Regions from separate parts of the Thermorudis peleae genome, predicted to be linked through region 2. Evidence: riboswitches for the same ligand, from Rfam matches in the RefSeq annotation. Region 2 holds a riboswitch; the other holds the start of a gene.
What was found. Region 2 has a riboswitch for thiamine pyrophosphate ahead of thiD (bifunctional hydroxymethylpyrimidine kinase/phosphomethylpyrimidine kinase). Riboswitches for the same ligand answer to the same signal wherever they lie in the genome.

Region 1 (16,212 bases), 290 kb from region 2:
GCCCTGAAGACCTGCCAGAAACGGTGCGGTCGCGCTGTCAGCTGATTCCTTTGCATCCGGTGCCACGAATGCGCGTTCGTGCTGTCCTTGAGGCACAAGGCTATCCTTCGAGCGATGCAGCGCTTATTGCCCAACTCAGCCAAGGACGAGTTGGGCTCGCGCTACAACTTGCAGAGGATCCTGCCCAGCTCGAGCGTTATCGCACTGCAGGACAGATCGGCCTTACCATGCTGACGAATCGGCTCAACGCACTGCTCCAGGCACGCGAGCTTGCTGAACGCTATCGGCGTGGTCAGCGTGAGACAGTTACGCATCAGCTGAGTGTGCTTATCACGCTCTGGGACGACCTTCTTGCTCTTCGCGCTGGCCTCAGCGAGCGGATCGCCTTCGTCGAATTCCGCGAGACCCTTGATTCGTTGGCACAGCGGTGGGACATCGCCGCAATTGCCCAAGGACTTGCCGCAACGTGCCGTGCGCTTGCCGATCTTGAGGCTAACGTTCAAGCCCGTCTTGCCCTTGACACGATGGTGCTCGCATGGCCAAATCCACCAGCATGAAATCCCAGCGTACGCAGACCATCGTCGGGATCCGGCGATTAGGCAAGAGCCAGCTTGAACTTCTTCACGTTGAAGCCCCACCGCCGGAATGGATCGCCGTTGCGGGGCCAGCTGGCGAGGAAGTAGCACGCGTGCTTGTCACACCCGGCCACTGTCTCGGCAACATCAGACAAGCGCAAACGATAGCATGGCGTCCGCTTACAGAGAGTGAACGACGAGCAATTCGACAGCATGTGCTACGTGCCAGCCGTCTTGTGCCGCGGGTAATAGAGGCTCTTGCGCAAGCTGCTCCAGAGGCACAATTCAATGAAGTTCGTCCAACACTTTCGGACGGGATAGTCATCGGGATCTGGTCACAGCATCCTCTGCCGACACAGCTTGGCCCATGGCTAAGCTCCCAGCTTAGCCAAACCGTGGTAATTGAGGAACAGGCAAAAGCCCCCTCGCACATCGGCAGCGTTGGCCTGCCACACGATGAAACGCAGCGAGAATGTGAGCAGGCGCTCGCGCGGCTGTTCGCACGCCATGATTATGCTCAACCGCACTATCCCCGCCTCGGATCGTGGGTTGAAACGCCGAACGGTCCTGGGCGCGTCCTCCGTGTCGATACCCGCGATGCTGCCATTCTCATCCAAGACAATGAAGGCCGACAGGTTATGGTGCCTGCTACTCACTGTCGGCCAGTATCTTCGACGACGTAAATGCCAACGATTTCCAGGGCAGCGATCACTGACCAGCTGCGGGCGCAGCTGGCAAGTGAACCGTCAGCAGAGCACGGTCTGTCAAGATATAGGCAACACCGAGAATATCATCAACGACGAGATCGCGCATTGGAGCAAGTGATGGTGCGTTATCGGCAGCCATGAACTGCTGCACAAGCGTACCATCCGTCGTCACGCGGAGAATTCGCCCATCGGCAAGACCAATGTACCGATATGGACGATCAGGCTGGGCAGACAGCGCGACAGCGTCGGTAACAGCAGGATCAACAGCTGGCTTTGCCGTGCTCTCAAGCGCGCCGCGGTAGAAGGTGAGTATCGTCCCATCCTGGAGCAAGACGTAGATGCGACCATCGATCTGCATGTCACGTGCCTGGTGGAGCTGGTCTGCTGCCTGACCGCCAGTCCAATCTTCGGGCTTGTTCTGATATGCACCGCTCAGGAAACGGAGGATTTGGCCGTTTTGAGGGATGAGCAAGTACAAGTTCCCAGAGAACGAGCCAACGCGGGCAACACCACGATAAGCTGTACCAACAGTGCCGATTGGCAGACGAGTCCACCGTGCGCTGGTAGGATCAAAGAGGTAGGCATTGGCTCCATCGAAAGCGATCGGTGCACCATCAGCCCAGGCAGCACCGAGCAACGTGCCAACGCGCTGGCCATCAACAGTATCTCCAGGTTTCAGCAGTTGAATGAGTTTAGTACCGGTCGAGTCCAGTCGATAGAGCGCATCGGTGAGCAGATAAAGCTGGCCATTACCAAGGAACAAGCGAGGAGTTACGCCCTCGGGCGCAGGCGGAACTGCACCAAGGACTTGAACACCCTCAAGCCGCGTAATCTTGAAAACGCGGTCCCGGGCTGTCGCTAAGGCAGCACGCTCCTGGGCAACCCGCTGCGGATCAAGGTTAAGCTGGGCTGCAGCATCAAGTCGCTGGCTAGCCGTCTCAAGATAAGCCCGGGCAATAGTTGGGTTTGAGCTTTGCGTCGCCAGCGTACGTTCCTGCGCAGCAGTCTGCAGCAAGGTATCGAAGCGCGACCGAAGTGCTTGCTCATGATCATGGCGCACTGAAAGTGCGAAAGCAGCAGAGAGCAAACCAAGAGCGCTCACTGCAATGAGCCCAGTTAAGGGACTTACGGGCAGCCGAGGAAGTTGCCGGCGGACTGGCGTGAAATCCGGAAGGCGAAGCGACTCTTCATATCGTTGCAAACGTGGCAAACCAAATGTCCCGTCATCGGGCGGCGGGGCAATCTTAGGACGACGCCGAAAGAGGACCTGCCACAACCCGATGAACGCTACGACTGCCGCAACAGCGAGGCCACTTATTGTCTCGCGCAGGGTTGCCCCCCTCCCCCTGCCACGTTTTACCAGCTCAGAATCGTACGCTCCGTTGAGCGGCTCCCAGCGCTGCGTTGTTTCCGGATCAGTTTGCTCCTGTTCGTCAAGCGCATCGACCGAGGCAGTATCGAGCATCTCATCCGGCCGGCGATCCACACTGGGAGCCATCTCCTCACTGCTAGTCTGCCTGTTCTCGTCTTCAAGGTCAACTGCGACGGCATTATCATACGCAAACGCATCCTTAGCGCGAAGCCGAGGTCCTCGGAAACGGTGGACCACTGATATCCAATCACCAAGCAGACGGCGTCGACCTGGGCGGACATCAGGAAGAACAAGCACAACGGCGTCAAGTTCTTCATATCCGAGTTCTTGGCTCATCGCCTGCAATTCGGCAAAAATCGGCCGAGGGTCGTGGTTCGTCAGAAGCGAAGGATCCGCATGTTCAAGGAGCGCAGCGCCAAGCTCTGCACGGGTGAGGATAATGACATCACGCGGAGCAGTTTGGGTGTAGTACAGTGCTGGCTCAGCTGCACGCTGCTGGCCAAGAGGCAGAAGAGACGCCTGATCGTCCCGCAGGGGAAAACGATACAATTCGCCGTCCTGTTGGACGAAGGTGGCAGCTGGCGGCGCTGTCGCAAGAAGGAGTTCGCGATCCCAGAAGAATGCACAGGTATACCCGAAGCAACAACGTCGATCGGGAGTAGTGCTGGCATTCCATTCAGCAAGCCAATCATTTGCGGCAAGGCAGGCCTGGCGTACTCGTGCCGTGTAAGCGTCAACTGTTTGACCTGAGCGAGGCAGTGCAGCACGCCACAACTCTTGCTCAAACAATGCGAGGAGTTGTTCAGCAAGCTGCGCACTACGCGGGTTTTCTTCGACTGGTTGTAAAACAACAGCAAGTGCCCGACTCCCCGGAGTTCCAAGCATCCCGTGCCGCCACAAACGACTATAGGGCGACGTCGCAACAGCTGCTACTCCACCAGTGACGCTCGACGGCTGCCCTTGTTGGACTCGACTGCTCCGCTGTGCGACTCCAAGTGACACAAACGCCCTCCTTGCCAGCGCCACACTCGGTGGCAGCACTCGCACCGTTTCCAACCCTTGCCTCATTGGCACTGCTAGTCTAGCACAGCAGGTGTACGTACGTCTAGAGGCGGGAGGAAACTGCTGCGTACGAATGCGTGCTAGTCGCGGAAGAGCTCACGATAGTGTTCAGGAGCCGGGCGGAGTGTGATCTCACTCAAAACAATATCGTCGGCGTCACTTTGCTGCGCAGTCTCAGAAGGCAATGCGTCGCGGTGGTTCCCACTCGCTGAAGGCATCAGCGGGCCAACGAGATCCCGGATGGTTTCAGCCATCTCGCGCTCACCAAGTTGCCGAGCCAAATCGTACGCTAACCGCAAGTGGTAGCGAGCCTCACCATCGTTGCCCCGATCCAGCAGCAGAGCACCAAGGTTGTAGTGCAGAGCAAGCGCTGCTCGCCGATCACCAAGTTGCTCACTGAGCGTAATAGCTTGCCGATACGTGGCAATCGCTTCTTGGGTGTCGCCTTGCAAATCGAGGACAATCGCAAGCCCACGGAGCGCTCGAGCCATAAGTGACAACGCGTCAATTTCCTGTGCGGCCGCAAGCGCAGCACGGTAATGCTCGATAGCCTCCGGGAGAAAATTCAAAGACTGGTAAAGCTGTGCGATTTGTCCATGGAGCCGAGCACGCACTTCTGCGTTACCGGTCCTGGCGGCAAGGTCAAGCGCTTGGCGTAAGTAGCCAATAGCACCGTGAGGATTTGTCAGTCGACGCTGCAACTCAGCAAGGGAAAGAAGATAACGCAGCTGCCCAGCGACATCGCCCGTTTCAGCAGCAAGGGCTACAGCCCGGCTTAAGCAGGATTCGGCTTCTCGAGCAAGTCCACGATTCAGTGAAACGGCGCCAAGGAGCGCCAGCCCTTGTGCTTCAACCCGTGGATCACCGGCCTTTCGAGCAAGTACCACTGCCTGCTGTGCAGCACTTTGAGCATCACTCAGCTCACCAAACTGCAAGAGAAGTTCACCAGCTCCAGCAAGCCAGCGCGCTTCGTCAGCAGCAGAATCCCGCTGTCGCGCAAGCTGCAAGGCATTAGAGAGATACTCTAATGCCTCACCGCGATGATCGAGTGCACCGTGAGCGAGGCCAAGCAAGCCAAATACGCGCTGCCGTAAGGCAAGATCATCTTCCGGAATCTCTCCCATGATGCCCTGAATGAGTTCGAGAGCACGCGCAGGCTGACGCGCTTCGAGCTGGAGTTCCGCTGCATCGAGCACCGCGCGCAGTGCTGCCGATCGATTCCCGAGCCGACGCTCCAGATTGGCCAGCTGTTGATAGTGCTCAGCAGCATCTTGCAGGCGGCCAATCCGCCGCTCAAGAGAGGTCAGCCCGACGAGGCACCGGCTCTCCATCGTTAAGTCACCAGCAGCACGGGCACGGTCAAGCGCGGTAACAAGCGCACTACGGGCATGGGCAAAGCGCCCTTTCTCTCCTAAGAGCGCGCCAATTTGAATCGCAATCTCAGCCTGCAGCCGGTGATCAATCGTCCGCTCAGCTGCCTCCTGTGCTTGCTGCAAGAGGACATAGGCAGCGTCGAGGTCACCGAGTTCGCGCAGAATAACGACCTGGCGGAGCAGCGCATCCACCATCCCGGCATAGTGTCCAACGCGCCGCGCGCTCCGCGCAGCACGGTGGTAGAACTCACGGGCAGCCTCAAGATTGCCGTCTTGACGAGCAAGATCTCCAAGCATCAGCGCGGTTTCAACATCTTCAAGCGTATCGGTATCTTCGCGGCCTGATTCAAGCTGCTTCAACAAGAGTTCACGCGCCTTCTCGTGGTCGCCGCGATCAAATGCAAGCCGAGCAAGCCGTGCCAGAGCTCGGCGTTGGCCAACGACGTTGGCAATGCGTTGCGCAGCGCGAAGCGCTTCTCGGAGATGCAGCTCCTGCTCCGATGTCTCTCCTAACTCAGCAAGCAAATCCGCTGCACGCAGATTCGCCTCCATCAAGACTCGATCAAAGCCCTTTTGTCGAGCCGCCAGGATGACCAACCGCGCTAGGAGGAGAGCATGCTCTGGATGATCGAGTGCGATCCGACCAGACTCGTTCAAAACTTCCCAGAGATCGCCATCGGCCAGACGTGCGAGCGTTGTTGGCGCTTCGGCACCAGCATAGGCCTGCTCAACAGGAATCCGCCCAGCAACGGCATCTTCAGCCAAGCGATAGAGTGGGTTGCGCTCGATCCCTTGTCGTCGTCTCAACCACCGTCCAAACTGCTCGAGCATTCCCAGCTCCCTTGTTTCTCTTACGCTGACGGCTGGGCTGCGTGCTGCTCAGCCACCGCCATTGCCCATTGCAATATTTCACGGGTAATGTTGCCACCGCTGAGAATAAGCACGACACGCTTACCGGCAAGTTGCGGCTGCAGACGATGCGCTGCTGCTAAGGAAGCAGCCCCAGCTCCTTCAGCAACAAGGTGAACTGCCTCAAGAAACTCAACGATTGCCTGGCAGAGTTCACGATCACTGACCAGGATCAGCTCATCAACGAGATCGCGAATGATGCGAAGCGGAAGCTCAAAGGCAACACGTGTCGCCAACCCCTCTGCGAATGTGCTGCCCCCCTCGAGCGCGAGCAACCGGCCTTGTCGCCAGGATTCGTAGACGACCGGCATACCTTCAGTTTGCACCCCAACCACCCGAATCGCAGGGTTGACAGTCTTCATTACAATCGCGGTCCCACAGACGCCACTGCCTGCTCCAACCGGCACAATCACAACATCCGGGTCGGGTAACTCGTCAAGAATTTCGAGAGCGTATGTCCCTACGCCAGCGATGAGGTCGGGTTCGTTCGCAGAGTGGATATAGCGGAGGCCTTCAGCAGCGGCACGTTCCTCGCAGGCTTGGCGAGCCTCATCGAAATCTCGGCCCGTTAACACGACCTCAGCGCCAAGCCGTCGCATCGCAGCAAGCTTGATCGGGTTAGTTTGCTCAGGGGCATAAATGATGGCACGAGCGCCAAAAAGCCGTGCTGCATAGGCAATTGACTGCCCGTGGTTGCCGGTTGAGGCCGTGACCACCCCGCGAGCGCGCTCCTCAGGACTCAGCTTGCTGAGGAGATACACGCCACCACGAACTTTAAACGCGCCAATCGGCTGCAAACTCTCGCATTTGACGTAGACTTCGCAATCAAGCCGTTCGCTGAGCACCGGAGAATAAAGGAGCGGTGTCGGCGGCAGATAGCGACGGACAACCTGGCGGGCGCGGAGAATCTCTTGAAATGTCGGTGGCTCCAAGCGCATCTGACCCTTCCTGCGCAGACACGTGCTCCGGATTGTACGCACACAGCGTACGATACGTAGCGGGTAATGTCTAGGCGTTTTTGTCCTGATTTTTACAGGCTGGTCGGACGCAAGATCGTTAGCAAGGAGGCAGCATGCGGTGGGAAGAGCGAATCTCAGCAGCGATCGCCCGATGCGGCGCTCCGCTTTGTATTGGGCTTGACCCGATGCTCGAGCACCTGCCCCAACACTTGCCACGTACTCCAGAGGCTATTGTGCACTTCAACCGCGCCATCATTGAGGCAACAGCTGCGTTTGCTTGTGCGTACAAGCCAAACTTGGCCTTTTATTTGATGCACGGCCCAGCTGGTATCGCTGCGCTTGAAGAAACGCGTCGGCTCATCCCCCCCACTCACCTTGCTATTCTCGATGCCAAAGTCGGAGATATTGCGAGCACGACAGCAGCGTACGCCGAAGCCTTTTTCACCCGTTGGCAATTCGACGCTGTCACGGTGCAGCCGTACGTTGGAGAGGAAGGGCTTCGCCCGCTCTTGCTACGCCCTGAGCATGGTGTGTTCGTCCTGGCACGAACCTCAAATCCAGGCGCAAAAGAACTGCAAGACCTGGTGGTGGAACAAAACGGAGTTGGCCAGCCCATCTACCAAGTCGTCGCGCAACGCGTCCGAATGTGGCATGCCCAACACGGTACGTGTGGGCTCGTGGTTGGCGCAACCTATCCAGCAGAATTAGCCGCAGTGCGACAGGCTTGCCCGGAACTTCCGTTGCTTATTCCGGGGATCGGCGCCCAAGCTGGAGATCTTGCCCAAGCTGTTGCAGCTGTTCGACAGGGGCATGGGCCGGCACTTTTCACAGCAACCCGCTCAGTCATATACGCAAGCAATGGCCGTGACTTTGCCGACGCAGCGCGACAGGCCGCCCAATCATTGCATGAGGCACTCCGCCAAGCCTTCCAAAACTGAGAACTGTGCGCAAAGACACAAGTGCCTTCCTGGACAATTCCAGGAAGGCACTTCACCGACAACGCGATCACCGCAGACTAGTCCGCAGAGGTTGGAACAGCAGTCAGCGCTTTGGCGATCGCCTCGTCGAACTGTGGCAAATCGGCAGGGACGCGCGAAGTAATGAGGTTGCCATCAATGACAACTGGCTGATCGACGTAGTTAGCACCCGCATTCTTGACATCATCGCGGATCTTGTTGACGCAGGTCACCGTGCGGCCTCGCAGCACGCCAGCGGAAATCAGCAATTGCGGACCGTGGCAGATGGCCGCAACGAGCTTACCGCTCTCAACGAACTGGCGCGCGAATGCCACCGCGCGGTCATCGATTCGCAAATTCTCCGGCGAGCCACCGCCCGGGATCACCAAGGCGTCGAAGTCATCAACAGAGACCTCGTCGATCGTCTTATCAGGCTGGAGAACCGCGCCCTTCTTCCCAGTAATCGGCTCACGGTTGAGACCAATGACAACGACAGTTGCTCCGTGCTGCTCGAGGTAGCTCTTCGGATCAGTCGCCTCGACGTCTTCAAAGTTATTTGCAACGATCATCGCAATACGCTTGCCCGTCAGCTCAGCCATATCGCCCTCCTTCCTGCCTACCACGAAAAATCATGACACAACGCAGAGAAATTGACAAGGTTTATAGCAGAGATTGCCGCTAGGAACGGCGGCGCAAGCGCGGGTCAAGGGCATCGCGCAGTGCATCACCAAGGAAGTTAAACGCGAAAACGGCGAGGAAAATCGCAATCCCCGGCCCCACACTCATCCACCATTTGAGATTCGCCAGATAGCGCTGGGAGTAATAAATATCCTGCCCCCAGGACGGGTTTGGCGGCTGAGCACCAAGCCCAAGAAACGAGATAGTAGCACCACAGAGCAGACAACGATACTTACGAGATCATCGTGCAAGATCGCGCTGCTGGAAGAGCATGAGCGCCACGAGAGCAGCAATGACGCCGAGCAATGCGCTAAGCAGTACGCCAAGCCACGGAATGGGATCGCCCGCAAGGGCAGCGCCGGTACGAAATGGAGTGAAAATACTAACCAATCGCAATAAACGAAGCCGTTCGCTCAGCTCAGCGACAACGCGAGCAACGTACATGAAGAACAAGATACCCCCAGCAATTCCCGCAGCCTGCCCCCGTGTCCGGGCTACAGCTGAGCAGCAGACAGCAAGCCCGCCAACAGCGAGCAGGAACGCACCAAGCACGAGAAATAATCGAGCATATCCCGTCGCTGACGCATGCTCGCCCGCCAGCAGAAAATCGAGCATCACACCAAGCACACTCACGCTGGCAAAGAGCGCAATGGTGCCGAGCAAGGCAACCAGCTTACTTGCCAGGAGGCGTGCCCGACTCACTGGTACCGACAACCAGATGTCGATGGTTCCCTGATCGAGTTCCTGAGCCACAGCCGAGGAGCCAGCCAGCGCAACGAAGATGATGGCAGCAATCGGCCAAACAAAACCGAAGACCTCGGCCTGTAGAAACGAGGAGAACGAAGCAGCAGGACTCTGCGGCACGCCAAAGGCGGCAAGCACGCCCTTGGGAAACGCTTGAGCATATTGTTCAATCGCACTCGCAGCACTGCGCACTGGGTGCCAGAGCGGCCCAAAGAGGAGAATATACGCAAGAATTCCGAGCGAGAACCAGAGCATAAGAGACTGCCAGTCACGGAGTGCTTTTCGCACCATAACCCCATTCATGCCTGCACCTCCGTTGGATGTGCTGCTTCCGCATCGCGATAGATCGCTAAGAAGACGCTTTCAAGATCGGGCGGCGCATAGGTGAAGTCGCGAACAGGCAATTGACTGAGCCGACCGAGCAAGGCGCGGACATCACCCTGGTTCGTCAGTTCAACGTGCCGGCCCCCATCATGGATCGCAATGATCTGCACGCCAGGAAGATCAGCAAACGCGGCCTCGGTTACCGGCGCGGTCAACCACACTTCCATACGACGCGCGTAACGCTGGCGTACCGTCGTAATCGGTTCGACTAGGAGCAATCGGCCATCACGGATAATCCCGACTCGATCGGCGAGCTGGTCAACTTCAGAAAGACGATGGGAGGAGAGAAAAACCGTTTTCCCGCGCGCCTGCTCCTCGCGCAGGACTTCAACGAAGACATGCTGCATCACTGGATCAAGGCCACTCGTCGGCTCGTCAAGCACAAGCAATGGAGGATCATGCATCAGCGCAAGGATCAGCGCGAGTTTCTGACGATTTCCCGTCGAGAGCGTCCGCACCCGTGGGCCAGGATCATAGTCAAAGCGGTCAAGCAACTGGCGAACCCGACCGCGGTCAACACCGCCGCGGAGTCCAGCAAAGAGGTCAATATGCTGCCACCCCGTGAGATGGTCATAGAGACGGATATCACCAGGAACATAGCCAACGTAACGCTTTACCGCGGCAGCTTCGCGCCAGCAATCGTAGCCGAAGATGCGAGCCTTCCCACGTGTGGGACGCAATAGCCCCATTAACAGACGAATCGTCGTGGTTTTACCGGCGCCGTTCGGCCCAAGGAAACCGAAAATCTCCCCAGGCTCAAGTGTGAAGGTCAAGTCTTCGACACCTCGTCGTGCACCATAAAAGCGCGTGAGTAGTTCAGTCTGAAGTGGTCTCTGCTGCTCCATAGTCAGGCTCCTTTCGCATTCGCTCCATGCTGTACGCCGTCATGACGGCATCAACTTCCTGGAGATAAGCACGCAACACACGTTTGCCGGCTTCAGAGTCACCGCCATCCGGAGGAGCAAATGCACGCTGCACGATATCGGCAAGAGCATCAACAAGCACTGTGGGCGGTGGAACGACAGCTGACGGGTAATATTCGGCAGCACTCATCATGCCCAGAGAGATCAGCGAGAGCAGGTAGGTTGCAAGCTCCGGGGAGAGATCAGCACGAATTACGCCTGCCTGCTGAAGCTGCGCAACCAGCACCGAGTCAAGCTGCCACTGCCACTGCGTTATTCGCGGGCTTGCCCGACGCAAGTAGTTACCCAGGACTCTCCCCTGGGTTGTAAGCAGTGCCCGCACAAAAGGATTGGCAAACGAGGCAGCCATACCATGCCGAACAATCGCGCCAATCGTGCCACCCTGGGGGTCAGCTTCCACCCGGGCCAGGAAGTCGGCATTTACCTGGCGCAGCGTTTGAAACAGCAGCGTTTCAAAGAGCGCCTCTTTACTCGGCCAGTACAGATAGAGCGTGCCTTTTGCGATGCCAGCCTCGCGCGCAATGTCGTCCATCGTGGTCTTGTCATAGCCATAATGCGCAAAGAGACGGCCCGCCACCTCAAGAATGTGCTGGATTCGCCCGTCATCGAGTCGTGTCAACTGGTATCACCCCTCCCTTCTGACGTGCTGACTAGATAAGCTTATTCAGTCAGCACGTCAGAATCCTAACACGACGCCGCATGAAGCGCAATGGGGCTCTTGGGATGCGTCTGCAGACAACCGGCAAAGGACATGGAGTACGCGACGCTGTGCGATCCATTCCGTACCAGGATCCTTCTTGGCTGCAAACAAAACGCTTCGGTCGTTACGCGGAATCCCTTGACATTTCGTCCCGCTGATCGCAGGGGTTTCTGCTGTCCTCGAGGAACACATCACACAGTAGACAAGCAATCGAAAGGCTCTTGACAACGGCCCCTGATCTGACTACGCTAGGTGCCGACAACGAAATGACGGAGACCACGGGGGCTTGGGGAACCAGGCTGAGAGGGTGGCTTAGGAAACTCCGCCACCGACCGCTGGAACCTGACCTGGGTAATACCAGCGAAGGGACGGTCTACACCGGAGGACGCTGGCAGCTCAGGCAGCGTCCCTTTTGTTTCTGCCATACCGCTGCGCGCTGTTTCCCCGGCCTGCCGCAGAAAGGAGCTCCCCAATGACGCCTGACACGGCTGCGCTGCATGCTGCGCTCACCCAGCGGCAGGATGCATTGCTAAAGCTGGCCCAGCGCCTTCTGGCTTTTCCTACGCCAAATCCGCCGGGAAGGAATACTGCCGAAGCCCAGGCGTTTCTCGCTGATTTCCTTCGCCAACTTGGCTGCACGGTTGAGCAATTCGATGTTTATCCAGGCGATCCCGACGTCATCGGCGTCTTGCCTGGCAAGCAGCGCCAAGCAGCCTGCTCGCTTCTGATCAATGGTCATATTGATGTCGCAGAAGTTGGCGACCCGGCTCGCTGGAGTGTGCCGCCTTTTGCTGGAACACTCCGCGATGGACGGCTTTATGGTCGAGGCGCAGCGGACATGAAAGGCGGACTTGCTGCTGCGCTCTTTGCGCTTCAGGTGATCCGCGAACAGGGCATCGCGCTCGCCGGAGACGTCATCATCGAGTCAGTTGTCGGGGAAGAACAAGGAGAGCCTGGCACTCGCCGTTGTATCGAACGCGGCTATCGTGCCGATTTCGCTATTGTACCGGAACCAACGGAACTCTCGATCGTTGGTCAAGGCGGCGTGATCACCGGGTGGATTGAGATCATCAGCCCAGAGACGCTCCATGACGGCATGCGAGCTCGCACCATCCACGCTGGTGGCGGCGTTCTTGGAGCAAACGCGATCGAGAAGATGGTCTTGGTCATTGAGGCGCTGGAGCGCCTGGAGCGCCATTGGGCCGTTGTGAAGCAATACCCAGGCTTCCCGCCAGGTTCGACGACGATCAACCCAGCAGTTATTGAAGGTGGGCGACATCCGGCCTTTCTTGCTGATCGTTGTGCACTCTGGATCACCGTGCACTTCTATCCCAATGAACAATGGCAGGATGTGGTTGCCGAGATCGAGTCATACGTGCTCGCAGCAGCCCAGTCGGACCCCTGGCTTCGACTGCACCCGCCCCGCTTCCGTTGGGGCGGCGAGTCAATGCTGGTTGACCGTGGAGAACTCTTTCCTGCGGCCCCACTTCCGCTCCACCACCCCGGCTTGCTCACACTGCGCCAGGCACATGCACAGATCTGGGGAAACGAGCCAGCCACTGGGATGTGGCCCTCGGTCTCTGACGCTGGCTGGCTCGCAGACGCTGGCATCCCAACCGTGGTGTACGGTCCGGGAAGCCTCGCCCAAGCGCATACCGTTGACGAATGGGTCAGTGTCGAAGCGCTGCTGGGTTTCAGCCATGTGCTAGCTGAGTTCATTGTCCGCTGGTGCAATCGCCCGAAGGAGGCCATGTGAGTGAGCCCACAATGCCGTTCTGGCGAATTGAGATACGGAACGTGAGTAAGACCTTTTCGCACGCTGGTCAGCAACTGCTCGTGCTTGACACCGTGTCCTTGCAGGTGCGTGACCGCGAATTTGTGAGTGTCATTGGACCAAGCGGTTGCGGCAAGAGCACCCTACTCAACATTATTGCAGGGTTAGAGGAGCCATCCAGCGGCGAAGTGTGGCTTGATGGATCACCAGCACCTGAACGACTCGGGCGAGTTGCGTATATGCACCAGCGCGACCTCCTGCTCCCCTGGCGTACGGTGCTTGATAACGTGGTGCTTGGACTCGAGATCGCGGGCGTACCACGTGCTCAAGCACGGGAGCGTGCGCGAGGGTGGCTTGTACGCTTCGGCCTCGAAGGATTCGCCGACGTCTATCCGGCAGCGCTCTCGGGTGGCATGCGTCAGCGCGCAGCCTTCCTCCGCACGCTCTTGACTGAGCGACCAGTCCTCTTGCTCGATGAACCCTTTGGAGCACTCGACGCGCTCACACGGGCTGAAATGCAAGAGTGGCTGTTGGCGTTGTGGGGCGATGTCGGCCGCACAGTACTGTTTGTGACCCACGATGTCGAGGAAGCGATCCTGCTCGCAGATCGTGTCCTCGTCATGAGCCAACGTCCTGGCCGCATTCTCCGTGAGTATTCCGTTCCACTGCCACGTCCACGAACCTACCAGCATGTGACAGATCCGGCGTTCGTCGCACTGAAAGCGGAACTGCTCGCAACATTGCGAGCTGAGCGCGTGAAAGGCCAAGACAATGTTCCAGCCGTTCGGTCATGAAAGGCAGCCGCATGGACCACTTGTTGTACCCGTATTGGGAGTGCTCAGCGGACTTCTTATCTGGGAGTTAGCCGTGCGGTTGGCGCATCTCCCACGGTGGTTCCTGCCAGCTCCAAGTGCGATTGTCCAAGCATTTGTTCGTGACCGAGCACTTCTCTGGCGACACACTGCTGTCACCCTAGAGGAAGTCCTTGTTGGTCTTGCACTCTCACTCGTCCTTGGCCTGGCACTCGCGTTGGCGATCGCTGCTTCCCCAACACTGGAACGCACACTGTATCCAGCCATTGTCGCCTCACAAGCAATACCGGTAATTGCTCTTGCACCGTTATTGCTGATCTGGCTGGGATATGGCCTGAGTCCAAAGGTCGTGGTCGTCGTGCTTACCTGCTTTTTCCCGATCACGGTCAATACCGCCGACGGTCTGCGAAACGTCGATCCGGAACTTGTCGATTTAGTGCGCAGCATGGGAGGACGTGGCTGGCACGTGTTCCGCATCGTTCGCTTACCTGGAGCGTTACCAAGCTTCTTTTCAGGGCTACGCGTTGCCGCTGCAGTGAGTGTCATCGGAGCTCTGATCGGCGAATGGGTGGGATCCTCAGCTGGTCTGGGATACCTGATGATTCGTTCAGCCTCACAGTTTCTGACTGATCGCGTCTTTGCCGCAGTTGTGATTGCAGCTGTGCTGAGTATTGGGCTGTTCTGGCTTATTGGCTGGGTCGAACGCATCACGCTGCGCTGGCGTCAGCTGCCACGCAGCGAGCGTCCAGCTGCAGCACGATAGGAGGAGGTAAGGCAGATGACCGAGAACGCTCTTCTCCGCTCGAAGTCAGCTCGCCTCACGCGTCGTATGCTCCTTCGCGGGGCAACCACCCTCGGGCTTGGGATGCTCCTTGCCGCCTGTAGCAACACTGGGCCGACTCTCACGCCAGGACAGAATACAGCTGACCGTGGAACAACACCATCACCTGCCCGAACCCCTTCTCCCGCGACACAAACAACAGGGCAGACGAGTGTTAGCGTCGCTCTGGACTGGTATCCCTGGTCAAACCACACCGGGCTCCTGATGGCCCAGGAGCATGGTGCGTTTGCGCAACAAGGACTGGATGTACGCCTTGAAGTCCCAGCTAACCCCGACGACGTGCTGAAGCTCGTTGCGACTGGACGCAATACCTTTGGCATTAGCTACGAGACAGACGTGTTGGAAGCACGGGCCCAGGGATTGCCCGTTGTCTCAATTGCAGCTCTTGTTCAGCACCCACTCAATTCTGTTATGGCACTCAAACGCTCAGGCATTACTCGGCCGCGTGACCTTGTGGGGAAACAAGTAGGATACCCCGGGATTCCGAGCGACGAGGCCTTGTTAGCGACGATGCTCGAGAGTGACGGCGCCAAACTTGATCAAGTGCAGCTCGTTAACGTGGGCTACGACTTGGTCGCTGCACTCCTTGGCCACAAGGTCGATGCCGTCATCGGCGCCTACTGGGTGCATGAATCAATCCTGATTGAGCAACAGGGCGAGCAAGTAACAGTGCTGAAGGTTGAAGATTGGGGGGTGCCGGATTTCTACGAACTCGTTATGGTTACAAGCGATGACCAGGTCAAGCAACACGCTGATCTTGTGCAACGCTTTGTCCGCGCAATGATCCGTGGCTACCAAGATGCCCAAGCGAACTTACAGGCTGCCGTCGACCTTCTCGTCAAACGCTACCCCGACACGAACCGGAGTGTTGAAGAAGTTGGCATTCAGCGCTTGGCTCCGCTCTGGACAGCTGGAGTGCCCATTTTTGGATGGCAAGAAGCGAGCCGATGGCAACAGTACGCCACCTGGATGAAATCGCGAGGGCTCTTATCCGGCCAAGTTGACCCGAATAGCGCATTCACGAATCAGTTCGTTGAGGCCGCCCGTACCAGTGCATAAGGAGGAGTGCCATGCGTGAACTACTCACCACAACGCTCTGGCATGCCATTACCCCGATTTACGGCGCCATTCTCGAGCACCCCTTCATCACCGGGCTCACTGATGGCTCCCTACCAGAACCAAGCTTCCGCTTCTACGTCGTGCAAGATGCCCTCTATCTCCAAGATTTCGCCCGAGCACAAGCACTCGCCGCAGCCAAAGCGCCACGAGACACCTGGTGCGAGTTATTTGCGGAGCATGCGAAAACGAGTCTCGTTGTTGAGCGAGCGCTCCATGAAGCATTTTTCCAGCATTGGGGACTTTCTTCCGAAGCAGTCTATCGCACCCCAAAGATGCCCGCAAACCAGGCATACACGAACTATCTCCTTGCCACCGCTGCACTCG
Region 2 (16,212 bases):
GAACGAGCCACGCTTCGAACGGACCGAGCAGGCTACCGATGGCCTTGTTCATCTCGTTTAGTTCCCAGCGGCGATCGGCACTGGTGGCGATAACTCCGGCCATAACGTCGCCGTGGCCGCCAAGGTATTTGGTGGCGCTGTGCAGGACGTACTCGGCCCCGAGCGTGCCTGGGCGAATGAGGTACGGAGTGGCGAACGTACTATCAACCACGAGCTTGACCCCGTAGCGATGTGCGAGTTCTGCGAGGGCCGGAATGTCGGCGACACGGAGGAGCGGGTTCGAAATCGCCTCGCAGAGGACAAGTCGTACCCGCCCGTTGCCGGTTACAAGCGCCTGTTCGACTGCTGCAAGGTCGAGAATGTCGACAAACGTTGTCTGGACGTTGAGCTGATGGTAGACAGCCTTGAGCAAGGTGATGGTCTGCCCGTAGAGATCGTGCGACGCGACGATCTGGTCGCCAGCTTCAACGTTGGCGAGGATGACAAGATTGACAGCAGCCATGCCCGAACCGACGGCGATGGCCGCTTCTTGCTCTTCGAGCGCGGCTACCGCTGTCTCGAGTGCCTGGACGGTCGGGTTACCGTACCGGGCATAGGCGAAGACGCCTTCTGCCCCGCCGAGCGCTGCATCCAACTTCTCGAGATCGTCGTAGATGAATGTTGAGCTTGGATAGATCGGCGTAGTGGTTGGAATGAAGTCACGTGGAGTCGGACGTTCGCCGGCATGGACAGCGCGGCTTGCGAAGCGCAACCAGGTGCGCGTTGTGTCGGCCATGTCTTTGGCATGCTCCTTCCTGACGAGTCGAGCACATCGGTTCAGCGCATCCAGTATAAGGGCTTGCTGTCCTACTCGCTGCGTCGCGCGGAGGAAGGTGTGACCGACATTGATCTTGCCCGTGCACTTGAGCGGATCCGTGAGGCCATTCGCCCGTATCCACCAGCGGCGCTCTTCGCGCTGGCTGAGGAGGGATACCGCTCAACCTTTGAGGTGCTCGTTGCCTGTGTGCTCTCCATCCGCACGCGCGATGAGACAACAGTGCCGGTTGCACGGCGGCTGTTTGCTGAGGCGCGCACGCCAGAAGCCTTGCTGCAGCTTGCTTCGTCTCGGCTCCTCGAACTAATCCGCCCGGTGACGTTTGCCGAGCAGAAAGTTGAAACGCTGCACGCGATTGCCCGCGACGTGCTGACACGCTATCACGGAGAAGTGCCGTGCACCGATGAAGCATTGCGCGGGTTTCGGGGCGTTGGCCCGAAATGCGCGAACCTCACCCTGACGATTGCCTGTGGCATCCCGCGCATCGCAGTCGACGTCCATGTCCAGCGCATCGTCAACCGCTGGGGATACGTGCGGACGCGCACACCAGAGGAGACGCTCCAGGCACTTGAGGCACGCGTGCCCCGGGCACTCTGGGGAGAAATCAACCCGCTGCTTGTGCCGTTCGGCAAGCATTACTGCACGCCGAAACGGCCGTGGTGTTCGCGTTGCCCGGTTGCCGACATGTGCGCGCGTGTCGGCGTCAGCATCTCACGCTAACAATGTTGCAACAATGTTGACGAATCAATCGACTTGTGCTACCAAACAGATAGAGGGAATGCATGGTGAGAGAGAGGAGGGCTTGGCGACTGCCAGGACAGGGAGTGCTGTGTGGGGTGATGCGCGGGTGAAAGGGGGAAGAACGGCGCGTAAGAGGGGGTTCGGTCACTGTTTGAACGCGTACCGGACGGAATGTTGTCACGAACAAGGTGTGTAAGGAGTGAGGGAGATGTCAAGGAAACGCTTGAGCCGCAAATGGCTCGTTTGGTTGACGTTGCTTTCGCTCTTCCTGCCGACGCTTGTCGCGTGCGGCGGTGGGAACGCGACGCCGACGCCAGCCCCCCAGCAGCAACAAGCTTCGCCGACGGCAGCGGCAGCACAAACGCCACAAGCAACCAAGGCCGCGAGCGCAACGACGCCAACTGCCCAAGGAACACAGGCAACGGGGAATAAAGTCCTTCGCATTCACGAGTACACCTACCCCGATATCTTCGATCCTCAGAAGAGCTCTTTCAGTAACGAAATCGCTGTCCTGCATATGAACTACGAAGGCTTGACGCAGCTCGACAAGAACATGAAGACCGTGCCAGCAGCGGCAGAGTCGTGGGAGTTTAGCCCCGACGGGCTGACCCTGACGTTCCATCTCCGCGCTGGCCTGAAGTACAGCGACGGGACGCCGCTAACGGCCGAGAACTTCCGTTACGCTGTCGAGCGCACCTGCGACCCCAAGACCGCGGGCGAGTACCAATCGATTCTCTTTGACATCGTCGGCTGCGAGGACTTTGCGAGTGTTGACCCGAAGGACACGCAGAAGTACGAAGCAGCCCGGCAAAAGCTCGGTGTTTCGGCGCCGGACGATCGGACGCTGGTGATTAAGCTAACACACCCAGCGCCGTACTTCCCGACCATTGCATCGCTTTGGGTCTTCTACCCGGCTCGTAAAGAGCTGATCGAGAAAGGCGGTGACAACTGGTGGAAGGACCCGAAGCTGCAGATCGGCAATGGCCCGTTCCAGATCACCGAGATCGTCGAGGATCAGCTGATTCGCTTTAAGGCGAATCCCAACTACTGGGCAGGTCGGCCCAAGCTCGATGGTATTGACATCGTCTATCAGAAAGAGAGTAGCGTTGCGCTCGAAGCCTATAAGGCTGGCCAACTTGACATGTTCTCGCCTGATCCCTCACAGTTGCCAGCAATTAAGAACGATCCTGAACTGAGCAAGCAGCTCGTCCAGTACACCGCCGCGACCACGATTAACCTGTCGTTCAACCTGACGAAGGAGCCGTTTACCGACAAAAACGTCCGGCTTGCCTTCTCTTATGCGTTCGACCGCAAGACCTATTGCGAGCAGGTGCGTAACGGTGACTGCAAGCCGACGCTTGAGTGGATTCCGCCTGGGATTCCCGGCAACGCCAACATCGACAAGTATGGATTTGACCCACAGAAAGCAAAGGAAGCACTAGCGCAGTCGAAGTATGGCGGTCCGGATAAGCTGCCGCCGATCAAGCTGACCTACAACAGTGACGATCCTGCGAACCAGGCGCGCATGGAATGGATTGCGGGCCAGTTCCGCGACATTCTCGGCGTCAACATTACCCTTGATCCGGTCGACGGTAAGACGCTGGTGGCCATGCGCAAGGACATCAAGACGTATCCGCAGATGACACCAGCTGGCTGGATCGAGGACTATCCAGACCCGCAGAACTGGCTCAGTGTGTACTGGAAGTGCGATGCGACCTTTGCGCAGCGCTTCGGGTATTGCAATAAGCAATTTGACGATCTCGTGACCCAGGCTGACAAGGAGCTTGACCCGAACAAGCGCGTGCAGCTCTATCAGCAGGCTGAGCAAATCTTGGTGGATGACGTGCCCGGTCCCTTCCTGTACAACCCGATCAATCGCTTCCTGGTCAAGCCGTATGTGACTGGGTACACGCCAACGCCAAGTGATGATGCCTTCCCGGGTGAGTTCGGGTCACTGCTCACGCTTGATATTCAGCCCCACTAAGGCGTGGGTGCGAGAGGCGGTGGGCGGGACAGGGATGATCCCCTGTCCCGCTTGGCCTGCATGAGGGAATGGGGTCGCAATGTTTCTCAGCTTTGTGATTCGGCGCGTACTCTGGCTCATCCCCGTCATCCTGACGGTCTCATTCATCACGTTCTTCTTGATGCACCGTGCCCCTGGTGGGCCGTGGGATCAAGAGAAGAATGTTGCACCAGCGACGTTGGAAGCGCTGAACGCGAAGTTCGGCTTAGATAAGCCAGAATGGTTTAACCCTGATGAAGTGCGAACGGCGTGGGCTCATGGTGAGCGCAATCCCTTGCGCCTAGCCCGTGATTTCCTGGACAGCCAGTTCTTCAACTATCTCTTCAATCTTGCCCACGGCGATCTTGGTCCATCCTATCGTTCTCGCGGCTCAGAGTCGGTCCAGAGCATTCTTATCCGAAAATTCCCGGTAACGGCGAAAGTTGGCCTTGTGGCAACTGTCTTTGCGCTTGTTGTCGGAATCCCCCTTGGTGTTTTCGGAGCACTGCGGCAAAACTCCTGGATCGATTACCTTAGCCTTGGCATCGCAACAACCGGTGTCTCTGTGCCGAGCTTTATCATCGGGGTCTTGCTCATTATTGCGTTGAGCCAGTGGTTTGGCGTCAAGCCGATTCGCAGTCCAGAGGAGTGGGAAGGGTTCTCGACTGCCTATATTCTGCCGGGCATCGTCCTTGGTCTCGGCACGATGTCATATATCACGCGCCTCACGCGCTCAGCGATGCTTGAAGTCATCAGGCAGGATTACATCCGAACAGCACGGGCCAAGGGGCTGCGCGAACCGACAATTATCACACGGCATATGCTCCGCAACGCCCTCATTTCGGTCATCACGATCCTCGGTCCGGCAATTGCTGGCTTGGTCACCGGCTCGTTCATCATCGAGTCGATCTTTAACGTGCCGGGGATGGGCCGCGAATATGTGCAGGCGATTGCCGCGCGCGACTACTCAATGATTATGGGCACCACGCTGTTTTATGCCGTGATGGTCGCCATCGCAAACCTGTGGGTCGACATCATGTACGGGCTACTCGATCCCCGCATTCGGATTTAGGAGGATCACATGGCGAGCACGACAACTGCGGTCGGTGCGCTTGACGAACGGTTCCTCCTGCGGCATCCGCCCCGGAGCTTGTGGAGCGACGCATGGCGACGGTTTCGGCGGAACAAAATGGCCATCGTTGGCGTGGTGTACTTGCTCTTCCTGGCGATCGTTGCGATCTTTGCCCCAGTCATTGCACCCCATAATCCGGTCAAGACCGACGTTGCTCACGCGGGTGTCTACCGCCAGGCGGCGTGGATTCACGACCCGAACCCGATGCGCACCGGGACATGGGAGTACCCGCTTGGGACGGACGCCGTTGGTCGCGACGTGTTCAGTCGGCTGATCTATGGCACGCGCGTATCACTGATCGTCGGATTTATCCCGATGATCTGTACGTTACTGATTGGCACGGTCATTGGCCTAATTGCCGGGTACGCCGGAGGGCGGATCGATAACTTGCTCATGCGCTTTACCGACGTGATCTACGCGTTTCCGGACTTGCTGTTCTTCATCATCATGCAGGTCGCGTTCCGCGACGCCTGGTTTGGCCGGCTGCTCAACGGGCTGGTTCTGCTCTTCATCACCCTTTCGCTTGTGAACTGGACGGGCGTGGCGCGGCTTGTACGGGGCGAAGTGTTAGCCCTCAAGCAAAAAGAATTTGTGGAAGCTGCTCGAACAATCGGTGCGCCGACCTCGCAAATCCTGCTCCGGCATATCTTGCCGAATGCCCTAGGGCCAATCATCGTGGTCGGTGCGTACATCGTACCAGGCGCAATTATCTCTGAAGCAATCTTGAGTTATCTTGGTATTGGCGTTCGTCCGAGTGTCCGCCTGGATGCGCCGTTTCCGACAAGCTGGGGCAGCATGATCCTGGACGGCTCACGGGCGTGGGAATCCCAGCCGTGGATGCTGATCGCGCCGAGTTTGGCGATTGCGCTCATTACCTTGGCCTTCACGTTTGTCGGCGATGGTCTCCGTGATGCGCTCGATCCGCGGCAGAGTGAACGCTAGCGGTAGCTTGCCAGCGCAGACGGCTAGTGTTAGGCTAGGAGTGACGGTTGCCAGGGGTGCGCAGAGGCGCTGAGAGGCTGGGCGCGCGGCCCGCCAACCCTCCGAACCTGATCTGGGTAATACCAGCGCAGGGACGGCACCGGATCGCGATCCGCTCACTCCGCAACCGCCGAACCGCAAGGTCGGCGGTTTTCTGCACCCCAGGCCAATGCAGGAAAGGAGACGCGGATGACGGCACACACTGTGCCCAAAGCGGTGACCATCGCCGGCTCGGACTCCGGGGCAGGCGCTGGAATTCAGGCTGACCTCAAGACCTTCTCAGCGCTCGGCGTCTACGGGTCAACGGTGATTACGGCTGTAACGGCGCAAAACACCCTCGGTGTGGCAGCCGTGCACGACATTCCACCCGAAATTGTTCGCGCGCAGCTTGACGCGGTGATGACGGACATCGGGGCACAAGCGGCTAAGACCGGCATGCTGAGTTCCGCGCTGATTATCGACGCCGTCGCCGCTGGGATTCGGGCGCATGGTATCCGCAACCTGGTCGTTGACCCGGTTATGGTTGCCAAAAGTGGCGATCGACTGCTGCGTGAGGATGCAATTGCTGCGCTGAAGCAACAGATTTTTCCCCTTGCGCTCGTCATTACTCCAAACATCTGGGAGGCACAGGTGCTGACAGGGTATGAGATCACGAGTGAGGCTGATATGCGCGAGGCAGCTCGTGCTCTCTATGCGCTCGGCCCACGGTACGTCGTCGTGAAAGGCGGACACCTGGCTGGTGAGCCGGTTGATCTCCTCTTCGACGGCGAGTCATTCGAACGCTTCGTCTTACCCCGCGTGCCGACACGCCACACCCATGGCACGGGATGCACATTCTCGGCCGCGATTGCTGCATTCCTGGCGCGTGGGCATGACGTGCCAAGTGCGGTCTGGCAAGCAAAATGCTATTTACACGAGGCGTTACAGCATGCGTATCCGATCGGCGCGGGGCAGTCGCCAGTTCACCATTTTTATGCATGGTGGCCAGCCAGGGCTGAAGCACAGCAGGAGGTGCAGTGATGGTCGAAACGGCTGAAACAGTTCGGGTGGAAGATCGTCCACTGAAGATCGCCGACCGCGAGTTCCGCTCGCGACTCATTCTTGGCACGGGAAAGTGGCGCTCGCATGAGGAGATGCTGGCGGCGTTTGAGGCAGCCGAGTGCGAGATGATTACAGTGGCGCTCCGGCGCATCAACTTCGACGATCCGCAGAGCCGCAGTATCCTTGAAGTCATCGACTGGTCAAAGTATCAGATTCTGCCGAACACCGCTGGTTGCCGCACAGCGGAAGAGGCGATCCGCGTGGCACGGCTTGCGCGGGCGATGGGACTCTCGAATTGGATTAAGCTTGAGGTGATTCCCGACCCGAAGTACTTGCTGCCCGATCCCATTGGGACCTTTGAAGCGGCACGTGTGCTTGTCCGCGAAGGCTTCGTTGTCCTGCCCTACATCAACGCTGACCCTGTGCTCGCCAAGCGACTGGAGGAGATCGGCTGTGCAACGGTGATGCCGCTTGGTTCGCCGATTGGCTCAGGGCAAGGCTTGCCAGATTTTCGCGGCATCCAAATCATCATCGAGCAGGCGAACGTACCGGTGATTGTGGATGCGGGTATTGGCGCACCATCTGACGCTGCGTTGGCAATGGAACTGGGAGCCGATGCCTGCCTGATTAACACGGCGATTGCGCAAGCTGGTGACCCTGTAAGAATGGCACGGGCGATGCGGCTGGCAATTGAAGCTGGGCGGCTCTGCTACTTGGCTGGGCGCATCCCGAAGAAGCCGTATGCCGCGGCCAGCAGCCCGCTCGAAGGCATCGTTGGACGGAGCTAACCGTGCAGCGGGGTGCCTGGTCGCCAGAACGACTGCGGGCTGCGTTGCGCGTCTACGTCATCACTGACCAGACGTTAGCGCGTGGCCGCTCGCAAGCCGAACTCGTTGCCCAGGCCCTTGAAGGTGGAGCAACAGCTGTGCAGCTCCGTTGGAAGAGCGGCCCGCTACGGGATGCGGTCGAATTGGGGCGTGTGCTGCGCCAGCTCTGCCGTGCAGCTGGGGCCCTCTTTATCGTCAACGACCGCCTTGACCTTGCGCTCGCGGTCGAGGCGGATGGCGTACACCTCGGGGTGACGGATCTGCCGGTTGCTGAGGCGCGACGGCTAGGCGGAGATGATCTCGTCATTGGCTTTTCGCCAGAGACGCTCGAGCAGGCGCAAGAGGCTGAAGCAGCAGGTGCAGACTACCTTGGTGTTGGGCCGATTTATGCCACGACGACGAAGCCCGACGCCGGTGCGCCAGTGGGCGTGGCACATGTACAGGCGATCGTGCAGCGTGTCCATATTCCAGTCGTTGGTATTGGGGGAATTACCGCGGCGAACGCAGCGGAGGTGATCCGAGCTGGCGCCGCCGGAGTTGCCGTGATCGCCGCGGTCTTTGGTGCTGAAGACGTGCGCGGGGCAGCGGCTGCGTTACGCCAGGTCGTCGACGCTGCACGAGGTGAGCGCGGCAGATGAAGCACATTCCACGCTTCCACGTGCTGAGTCAGCGTACGTTGTTGCCACTGGCAACCCTCATCGATCTGCTCGAGCCGTTGGCGGCGGCGGGCGTCGAGGCGTTCCACCTCCGGGAGAAGGATCTTCCTGGTGGCATCTTGCTTGACCTCGCGCAGCAGTGTCGCCAGCGATTAGGGGGACAAGCAGCGCTCTTTGTTAACGAGCGGCTGGATGTTGCGCTGCTGTCCCAGGCTGACGGTGTGCAGTTGCCAGAACAGGGCATCCCAGTAGCGGCAGCGCGGCATCTGCTCGGCCCGCACATGCTAATTGGCCGGTCGGTGCACGATGTTGCGGGAGCGCGGCATGCCGAGGAGGCGGGAGCCGACTTCCTTCTCTTCGGCAATGTCTACGAGACGACGAGCAAGCCTGGCGTGACGGGCCGTGGGCTTGCTGCCCTGCGCGAGGTCGTGGCAGCCTGTCACCTGCCCGTGATCGCGATCGGCGGGATCACGCCTGAGCGGGTGCCCGAGGTGCTGGCGGTCGGCGCGTGGGGGATCGCGGTCATCTCGGGGGTGCTCGCGGCGTCAGACCCAGTGGCGGCAGCGCGGCGCTATCACCAAGCGCTGAATGAGGGGGATGGCCGTGCAGCTTGAGTTAGTGATCAATGGTAAGCGGATGACGCTCGAGAGCGTGCAGACGATTGCTGACTTGCTCCGTGTACGGGGACTAAACCCGCAACTAGTCGCCGTCGAGCACAATGGTGAAATTGTGCCCCGCGATCAGTTTGACCAGCGTGTATTGCACGATGGTGACCAGCTGGAGATTGTCCACTTCGTCGGGGGTGGCAGTCCGGCGCACGGCACCCGTTCTAGGATAAGGAGGCATCCTGGTCGTCCTGTGCCTCGGTGAGCAGCGGTGGCTCCCAGAGATGTGCGGCCAGATCAACCTGGTACTCGGCGACGAAGCGAACCCCTTCAGCTTCGAGCAACCCGCGCATGATGGCTGGGTGCCCCCAGGCCCAGCCACCAGTCAGCTCACCGTTGCGATTGACGACACGGTGGGCAACTGCTGCGACGTCTGGCGGGGAGTGGTGCAATAGCCAGCCGACCATGCGGGCTGAGCGCCCAGCGCCAGCAGCCCGCGCGATTCTACCGTAGGTGGTGACACGCCCTGGTGGAATCCGTTTGACGATGGCGAAGACGCGCGCCGCGAACGGGCTCAGTTTGGTCGTGTCAGTCATGGTCGATTATCTCCCCTTTCGGCCGATGATCAGGATGCCGGCCACGATGAAGAAAGTGCCAAGCCAACCCCGCGGAGTGATCGGCTCATGAAAGAGCCAGGCTGCGGCGAGCACTTGGACGCCGATAACCGCCAGCCCAGTCGTCACCGGGTACGCAATGGAAAGTGGCACGAGGCGGAGCAACGCCGTCAGCGTGATGACGGTGATGAAGCCAGCCACATTGCCGATTACTTGCCAGAAGAGAAAGCGTTCCCATGTTGCGCTATCAGCCGAGAAGCGAAACGCTGCTCCAGCGATGATATTAAACGCGAGATTGGCAAGTGTTAGCCCGACCGCGACGACGAACTGGCCAGTGTGTGGCAACCAGGCATCGATCCACGCGCGGTGACCGTTCATAACCCTTCCCCTTTCGCTAGACAGGGGACGCCGCGCTGGTGCCCTTCACTAATCCGACGCCCCCCGTTGCTACCCCCACGTGCTCTGCACGAGAGCATACCGCTCATGGGCGCACCTGGAGCGTTCGTCACTCGGGAGTGCGGTAGACTTGATGCGGAAACTGAACCCGCAGTTGAGCGTGGGCACAGGACGCCCACTACTGCTCACGCGGAGAGCATAGGGGATAGCATCAATGCGAGGATTTCTGAGCAAGATCTTTGGCGATCCGAACGAGCGTGAGCTCAAGCGACTGCGCAAGATCGTCGACAGCATCAACGCGCTTGAACCGGAGATGCAAGCGCTGTCCGACGAGGCACTCCGAGCCAAGACGGAGGAGTTCAAGGCGCGGCTTGCCGAGGGGGAAACACTCGACGACCTTCTGCCCGAAGCGTTTGCAACGGTACGCGAGGCTGCCCGGCGCACGATCAACATGCGCCACTTTGATGTCCAGCTCATGGCTGGCATCGTCCTCCACGAGGGCAAAATCGCCGAGATGAAGACGGGCGAAGGCAAGACGCTCGTCGCTACCTTGCCGCTCTACTTGAACGCGCTGCTCGGACGCGGCTGCCACCTGGTTACCCCGAACGACTACCTGGCGCGAGTCGGTGGTGGCTGGATGGGGCCGATCTACCACTTCCTTGGCTTGCGTGTCGGGGTGATCTGCCATGAATTCTCAGCGATCTACGACCCAGAATATCAAGATCCAAACCCAAGCCCCGATGACCGGCTCAACCATTGGCGACCTGTTTCCCGACGCGAGGCGTACCTGGCCGACATTACCTATGGCACGAACAACGAGTTCGGCTTTGACTATCTACGTGACAACTTGGTGTATCGGCCAGAAGATCTCGTCCAGCGCGAACTCTACTACGCGATTGTTGATGAGGTCGATAACATCTTGATCGATGAAGCGCGGACACCACTCATTATTTCCGGTCCAGCCCATGAGACTGTCGACCGCTACTACCAGTTTGCCCAGATTGCGCGGCAGCTGAAAAAGGACGTCCACTATACTGTTGACCTCAAGTACCGAGCGATTACCCTGACTGATGCTGGCATTGACCGAGTTGAGCAACTCTTGAACATCCCGCCCGGCCAAAGCCTCTACGACGACCGTTATGCTGATCTTGTTCACTACCTCGAACAGGCGCTGAAGGCGAAGGAGTTGTTCCATCGTGACCGCGACTATATCGTGCGCGATGGTGAAATCATCATTGTCGACGAGTTCACCGGACGCTTGATGCCCGGCCGCCGTTACAGCGAGGGCTTGCACCAGGCAATCGAGGCCAAAGAAGGCGTTCGGGTTCGTAGCGAGACGGTGACGCAGGCGACCATCACGTTCCAAAACTACTTCCGTATGTACGAAAAGCTTGCTGGCATGACTGGTACCGCTGCGACCGAGGCCGAGGAATTTGCCACCATCTACAACCTCGAGGTCGTCGTCATCCCAACGCACAAGCCGATGATCCGCATCGACTACCCCGACGTGGTCTACCGTACAGAAGAAGCGAAGTTCCGCGCTGTGGTGCGTGAGATCAAGGAGATGCATGCCCAAGGACGGCCGGTGCTTGTCGGGACGACGTCGATTGAGAAAAGCGAATACTTGAGCAATCTACTCAAGCGTGAGGGCATCCCCCACGAAGTTCTCAATGCGAAGCATCACGAGCGCGAGGCATTGATCGTCGCGAAGGCCGGGCAGCCTGGCGCGGTGACGATTGCGACGAACATGGCTGGGCGCGGCACGGACATCGTGCTGGGCCCGGGCGTGGCTGAGAAGGGCGGACTGCATGTCATTGGCACCGAGCGTCATGAGGCACGGCGTATCGACAACCAGCTGCGTGGGCGCGCTGGCCGTCAGGGCGATCCCGGCTCGAGCCGCTTCTTCGTCTCTCTTGAGGACGAGTTATTGCGGCGCTTCGGCTCCGACCGCATTCAAGGACTGCTTGACCGGCTCGGCGTCGACGATGATACGCCAATCGAGCATCCACTGGTTTCGCGGACGATCGAGAGTGCGCAGACGAAAGTTGAAGGCTACAACTTTGACCTGCGCAAGCACCTAGTTGAATACGATAATGTGATCAACAAACACCGTGAGGTCATTTACGCCGAACGACGCAAGATCATCCAGGGCGAGAACCTGCGTGACAACGTGCTCGCGATGATCGAGCGACAAGTCGCGCAGATGGTCGAGCAGGCGTTTACACGCGAAAGTACTGAGGGGCCTGATGTTGAAGGCCTGGCTCGAGCATTCTGTGGCCTTCTGAATGATCCAGCCGCGGTTACCCCTGCAGAGCTGAGCGGGCGTTCGGCAGACGAAGTCAAGGAGTTGCTGCAGGAGCGCGCGCTGGCACGCTATGCGGCGCGCGAGGCCGAACTCGGTGAAGAGACGATGCGCACCCTTGAGCGGCTCGTGATGCTGCGGGTTATTGACCAGCTCTGGGTCGAACACCTCACCGAGATGGAGCACATGCGCCAGAGCATCGGCTTGCAGGCCTACGGGCAGATCGATCCGCTAGTGGCCTACAAGACTGAGGGCTACCGGATGTTCCAGCAGTTGCTCAAGAACATCGAGTACGACGTCAGCCACCTGATGTACCGTGTGCAACTGGCGCCGGCGATCACGCGGCCGGTGCTGCAAGGCGGTGTTCCAAACCGGTCAGGCGATGGCAACGGTAGTCGCCCGGCGAAGAAGCGCAAGGTTGGTCGTAACGACCCCTGTCCATGCGGTAGTGGCAAGAAATACAAGCAGTGCTGCTTGCCAAAGGAGCTGGGGGCGCGTGCTGCTGTTCCTTCGAGCAAGTAGCGCCGCATCTCCTCACCCGGATCTACCACGCTCTCTGCTCGCATACCGAGCAGGATAGGGGTGAGGGAGTGCGGGATTGCTGCTAACTTGGCACGTTCTGCCTCCATGGAAGCGGCATGCTGCGGGGAGGGGAATGCTGCCCAGCGTGAGCGTTCCTTGCCGATGCTTCTTCTGTGTTTTCTTCTTGCCTCGGTGAGAACATAGCATTGGCATGGCTATTCTGGATGCCCCCTTTTGCTGCTTCGGAGGGGAATCGGGATGCAGGAATATACACTTGCCATACATGCTAAAGACCTGCTATACTAAGGCACTGCGTGGGGAAATGCCACGCAGCATGGGCCGCTAGCTCAATTGGTAGAGCAGCTGACTCTTAATCAGCGGGTTGGGGGTTCGAGTCCCTCGCGGCCTACCACGTAAACCCGCAACAGGACGCGGAACCACGCCACCGGTTGGCTTCCGCTGCGTGTCGCTCACGCCGCGTGTCCTGCAATCATGCTGCAATGCGCACGGCGGCCAGGTGGCCTTCGGTTGCAGCGGCTGGCGTTTGGCATGCTGCGGCCTGTGCGGAACGAGCTGCTTCCGCGTTTGACTGGCAAACCGACTGGCACTCGCCAGCCGTTGCCCGTGCCCCTCGCGACGGAGCGCGAAGCCGCAGCGTCGTTGCCGACAGGCTGGCCGTCCGCTGCGTGCCTTGCAGCCTTGCAGCAAGCAGCGTTCATGGTGACTGGCAACGACAAGCGACCGTCCCCTGGTGCGACCACCCCGCGGGCGTACTTTTCCATCTCCGGCACGCGCTTATCGGAGGATGACCCCGCGACCGCGCCGCGCGCCAGCTGCGCGCGTGTGCCGACTCGACGCGAAGCGCGCCGTCATGACACGGAGCAGGCGTGCGTTCCCGCGCATGGCCTGACCCCGATGCGTAGCCGGAACGTGGCATGCCGATGGTGCGCGTGGTTGTGGGCGTGGCAGGCCCACGGGTGCGGCCAGAACGCGCGCACCGTGTCGCGCGGTGTAGGGTACGCGAGCCGCCTGCGCTGCCCATGCAGGGGAACGCGGGGTTGTCGACGCCCTGCGGCTCGGTCGCCATCCATGCGTGGGAAACGCCTCCTGCTCCGCCTGTCCACCGTGCGGCTGGGGCTGATATCGCGGTTCAGGCGGAGGGAAACGCAGGACGGGAACCCCGTGGTTCCCGTTACCGGGTGCACGCTTGACACAACGGCAACGCGTACAAAGGAGTGAGCCATGCAGCGGGCAGATCAGATCTGGCAGGGCTTTCGTCGGCAACGGTGGTGGGTGCAACTGCTTGGCTGGCTGTTCTTCTGGGGCGTGCTTGCGGCCATCTGGCTTGCGCGGCGGCCTGGGCGTGGCTGGCTTGTGGTTGCCGCTATCCCGGCGCTGCTCTGGTTCGGAACGTGCGCGACCATCGTGACCCCATCCACGCCGTCGCCGACCCCGTCCCTCGCCTCCGTCCAGGGGGCCGTCAACGCTCCGACGCTCCCTCCGCCTCGTCCAACGCCGCCACCGACCCCGACACCAGCACCGACGCCGACACCAGCACCAACGCCAACACCAGCACCAACGCCGACACCAGCACCGACCCCGACACCAGCGTTCACGCCGGAAGAGGAACGGTACCGCGCCGCTATTCGTGATCAGGCGGAGCGGATGCAGCGCTCCTTGCAGCGGTTCGTCGATCATATCCAACGCATGCAGAAAGAACCAGGGCTGCTCTTTGACCAGCAGTGGCGCATCGAGGTCGCAGCCGAGCTAGCGACCTGGAAGCTGATTCGTGATGAAGCGAGAGCGCTCACTCCGCCGCCACGCTTCGCGTCGTTTCATGCATTCTATCTCGACGGGCTTGAGAAGTTTGCTCAAGCAGCTGACGACTTCGCCTACGGCGTCGATCATCTCGATGCCGAGCGGATCCAGAAGGCTTCGGATGAGATCAAGCAGGCGAGTCAATCGTTCAACCAGGCGCTCGCGCAACTCCCGCAATGAGGGCATACGTGGGCAAGCGTGGGCGCGGGTGACACGCGACAGCGTCCAAAACGGGTAATGCAAGCTGTCATGCCATTGACCGATACGCTATGGTAGATGGAGGATCCAAATGTGGAGGGAGCACGGGCATGCTCCAGGATCAGACACAGAGCACCGAGCGCATTCGCCAGAACAAGGCGGAATTGCGCCGCCAGCGTAACCCCGAGGGGCAGCGTCAGTTCGCTGAGGAGCGCCGGGCGGCCATCGCCGCGTTTGAGGCGCGCTACGGCATTCCCTCTGACCAGATCCACCAGGCGATCGAGGAGGGGCGCCTGGCAGAAACCTTCGAGGTCAACCAGTGGCTGCACCTCTGGGAGATCGAACAGCATGCCCGGCGCAAGGCCCGGACAACACGGTGACCCGCACGGGTGGAATAGCCTCGACAACGACGTGAAGACACATCAAGGCTCCCTCGCGTTCTGGGAACGACGGGGATTCCTCATCAACGACGCGCTCGAGTGGCGCACGGCAGAGGGCGGGAATCGCCTCACCATCCGGGGCCGGTTGCACGTTCGTGGTGGGTACAGCATTGCTGTTGACAAAGTCCTCGCCGTGCGCGTTGCCCGTGGGCGGCGTGAGGTACAGACTGTGCGCTCTGCCTACCAGGCTTTGCGGGAGTTGCCGGATGGCCAGGTGCGCGAACGCTTTCGCTATGACAATGACCATCAGTATAGCCGTGAAGGTCACCTGGACGCGCATCACAAGCATGTGTACGACCGGCATGGGAAGGAACAGGTCGTCTGGGTTGGCCGGGACAACTGGCCGACCCTCCACAAGGTGATCGACGAACTCTACGAACTGGCCCTCCAGCTCAACGACACACTCTGGCAGTGAGTGCGTGAGGAGCAGGCAACGGCACCCCGTGGCCGTGGCGCGCGGCAACCTCCAGGCGCGCCGACGGCTGCTGGGAACGGGCGCTGCCCACGTCACGTTCACGCAGCACCAGCACGCCTCTGTCAGCTGACGCGTTGCCTGCCCCTGCTGCCGCTGCCGCGCTGGCCGCCTGCCACAGCCATACCCGGCCTCAGCGCCAGCCGGGCCCGTCCTGCCGGGCGGCTAGCATTCCCCCACACGCGTGCACCGTCTGACGCTCCCCCGCTGTTTCTGACGCACTTTCTGACGCTCGTGCGTCAGGGGAGCGTCAGAAACATTTTCCGCATGCAGACGCGGATCTTTTCGTGCTTTCTGACGCTTCTGACGGTTCTGACGCTCCTTTGCACGACGTTTCTGGTGTCCCTCCTTCCCATGCATGCTTGGCCTGGTGCGCACACGCCGTGACGGCCACCTGCCGCCGGTGCTCGGCTGCTGACGCTCCCGTGGTGGTTCTGACGCTCGTCTGACGCACCCGGCCGTGAGGAGCGTCAGAAGCATTTTCCGCATGCAGACAAGCATTTTCACCGGTACCCCGCGGGTTTCTGACGCTTCTGACGCTCGTTTGCAGCACGTTTCTGGTGTGCAGCAGCCAGGCGTCTCACGGCCTGCCACTCCGCCCAGCGGCTGTGCCGTCTAGCCGCCTGCCCGCGACACGCACCGGCTGTGCCC

Region 1: linked by a shared signal. The riboswitch ahead of N675_RS07590 (acetylornithine deacetylase) and the one ahead of thiD (bifunctional hydroxymethylpyrimidine kinase/phosphomethylpyrimidine kinase) in region 2 are both predicted to bind thiamine pyrophosphate.

Annotation. Positions count from the first base shown of each region.
Region 1 is NZ_JQMP01000003.1:1,020,906-1,037,117, reverse strand. Features, by position in the region: gene holB (DNA polymerase III subunit delta') at 1-557, shown strand, start outside; gene N675_RS07635 (hypothetical protein) at 536-1,258, shown strand; gene N675_RS07630 (hypothetical protein) at 1,284-3,656, opposite strand; gene N675_RS07625 (tetratricopeptide repeat protein) at 3,797-5,920, opposite strand; gene N675_RS07620 (threonine ammonia-lyase) at 5,941-6,936, opposite strand; gene pyrF (orotidine-5'-phosphate decarboxylase) at 7,071-7,895, shown strand; gene N675_RS07610 (type 1 glutamine amidotransferase domain-containing protein) at 7,973-8,512, opposite strand; gene N675_RS14045 (ABC transporter permease subunit) at 8,592-8,795, opposite strand; gene N675_RS07605 (ABC transporter permease subunit) at 8,832-9,638, opposite strand; gene N675_RS07600 (ABC transporter ATP-binding protein) at 9,635-10,564, opposite strand; gene N675_RS07595 (TetR/AcrR family transcriptional regulator) at 10,536-11,261, opposite strand; TPP riboswitch at 11,611-11,729, shown strand; gene N675_RS07590 (acetylornithine deacetylase) at 11,815-13,098, shown strand; gene N675_RS07585 (ABC transporter ATP-binding protein) at 13,110-13,910, shown strand; gene N675_RS07580 (ABC transporter permease) at 13,888-14,691, shown strand; gene N675_RS07575 (ABC transporter substrate-binding protein) at 14,707-15,828, shown strand; gene tenA (thiaminase II) at 15,840-16,212, shown strand, end outside.
Region 2 is NZ_JQMP01000003.1:1,312,030-1,328,241, forward strand. Features, by position in the region: gene N675_RS08990 (trans-sulfuration enzyme family protein) at 1-775, opposite strand, end outside; gene N675_RS08995 (endonuclease III domain-containing protein) at 875-1,534, shown strand; gene N675_RS09000 (peptide ABC transporter substrate-binding protein) at 1,764-3,539, shown strand; gene N675_RS09005 (ABC transporter permease) at 3,619-4,629, shown strand; gene N675_RS09010 (ABC transporter permease) at 4,639-5,631, shown strand; TPP riboswitch at 5,674-5,783, shown strand; gene thiD (bifunctional hydroxymethylpyrimidine kinase/phosphomethylpyrimidine kinase) at 5,860-6,690, shown strand; gene N675_RS09020 (thiazole synthase) at 6,690-7,499, shown strand; gene thiE (thiamine phosphate synthase) at 7,502-8,176, shown strand; gene N675_RS09030 (thiamine phosphate synthase) at 8,173-8,808, shown strand; gene thiS (sulfur carrier protein ThiS) at 8,792-9,064, shown strand; gene N675_RS09035 (MGMT family protein) at 9,024-9,395, opposite strand; gene N675_RS09040 (DMT family transporter) at 9,402-9,791, opposite strand; gene secA (preprotein translocase subunit SecA) at 10,024-12,633, shown strand; tRNA gene N675_RS09050 (tRNA-Lys) at 12,970-13,045, shown strand; gene N675_RS14740 (hypothetical protein) at 13,876-14,631, shown strand; gene N675_RS09060 (hypothetical protein) at 14,760-15,029, shown strand; gene N675_RS09065 (hypothetical protein) at 14,998-15,504, shown strand.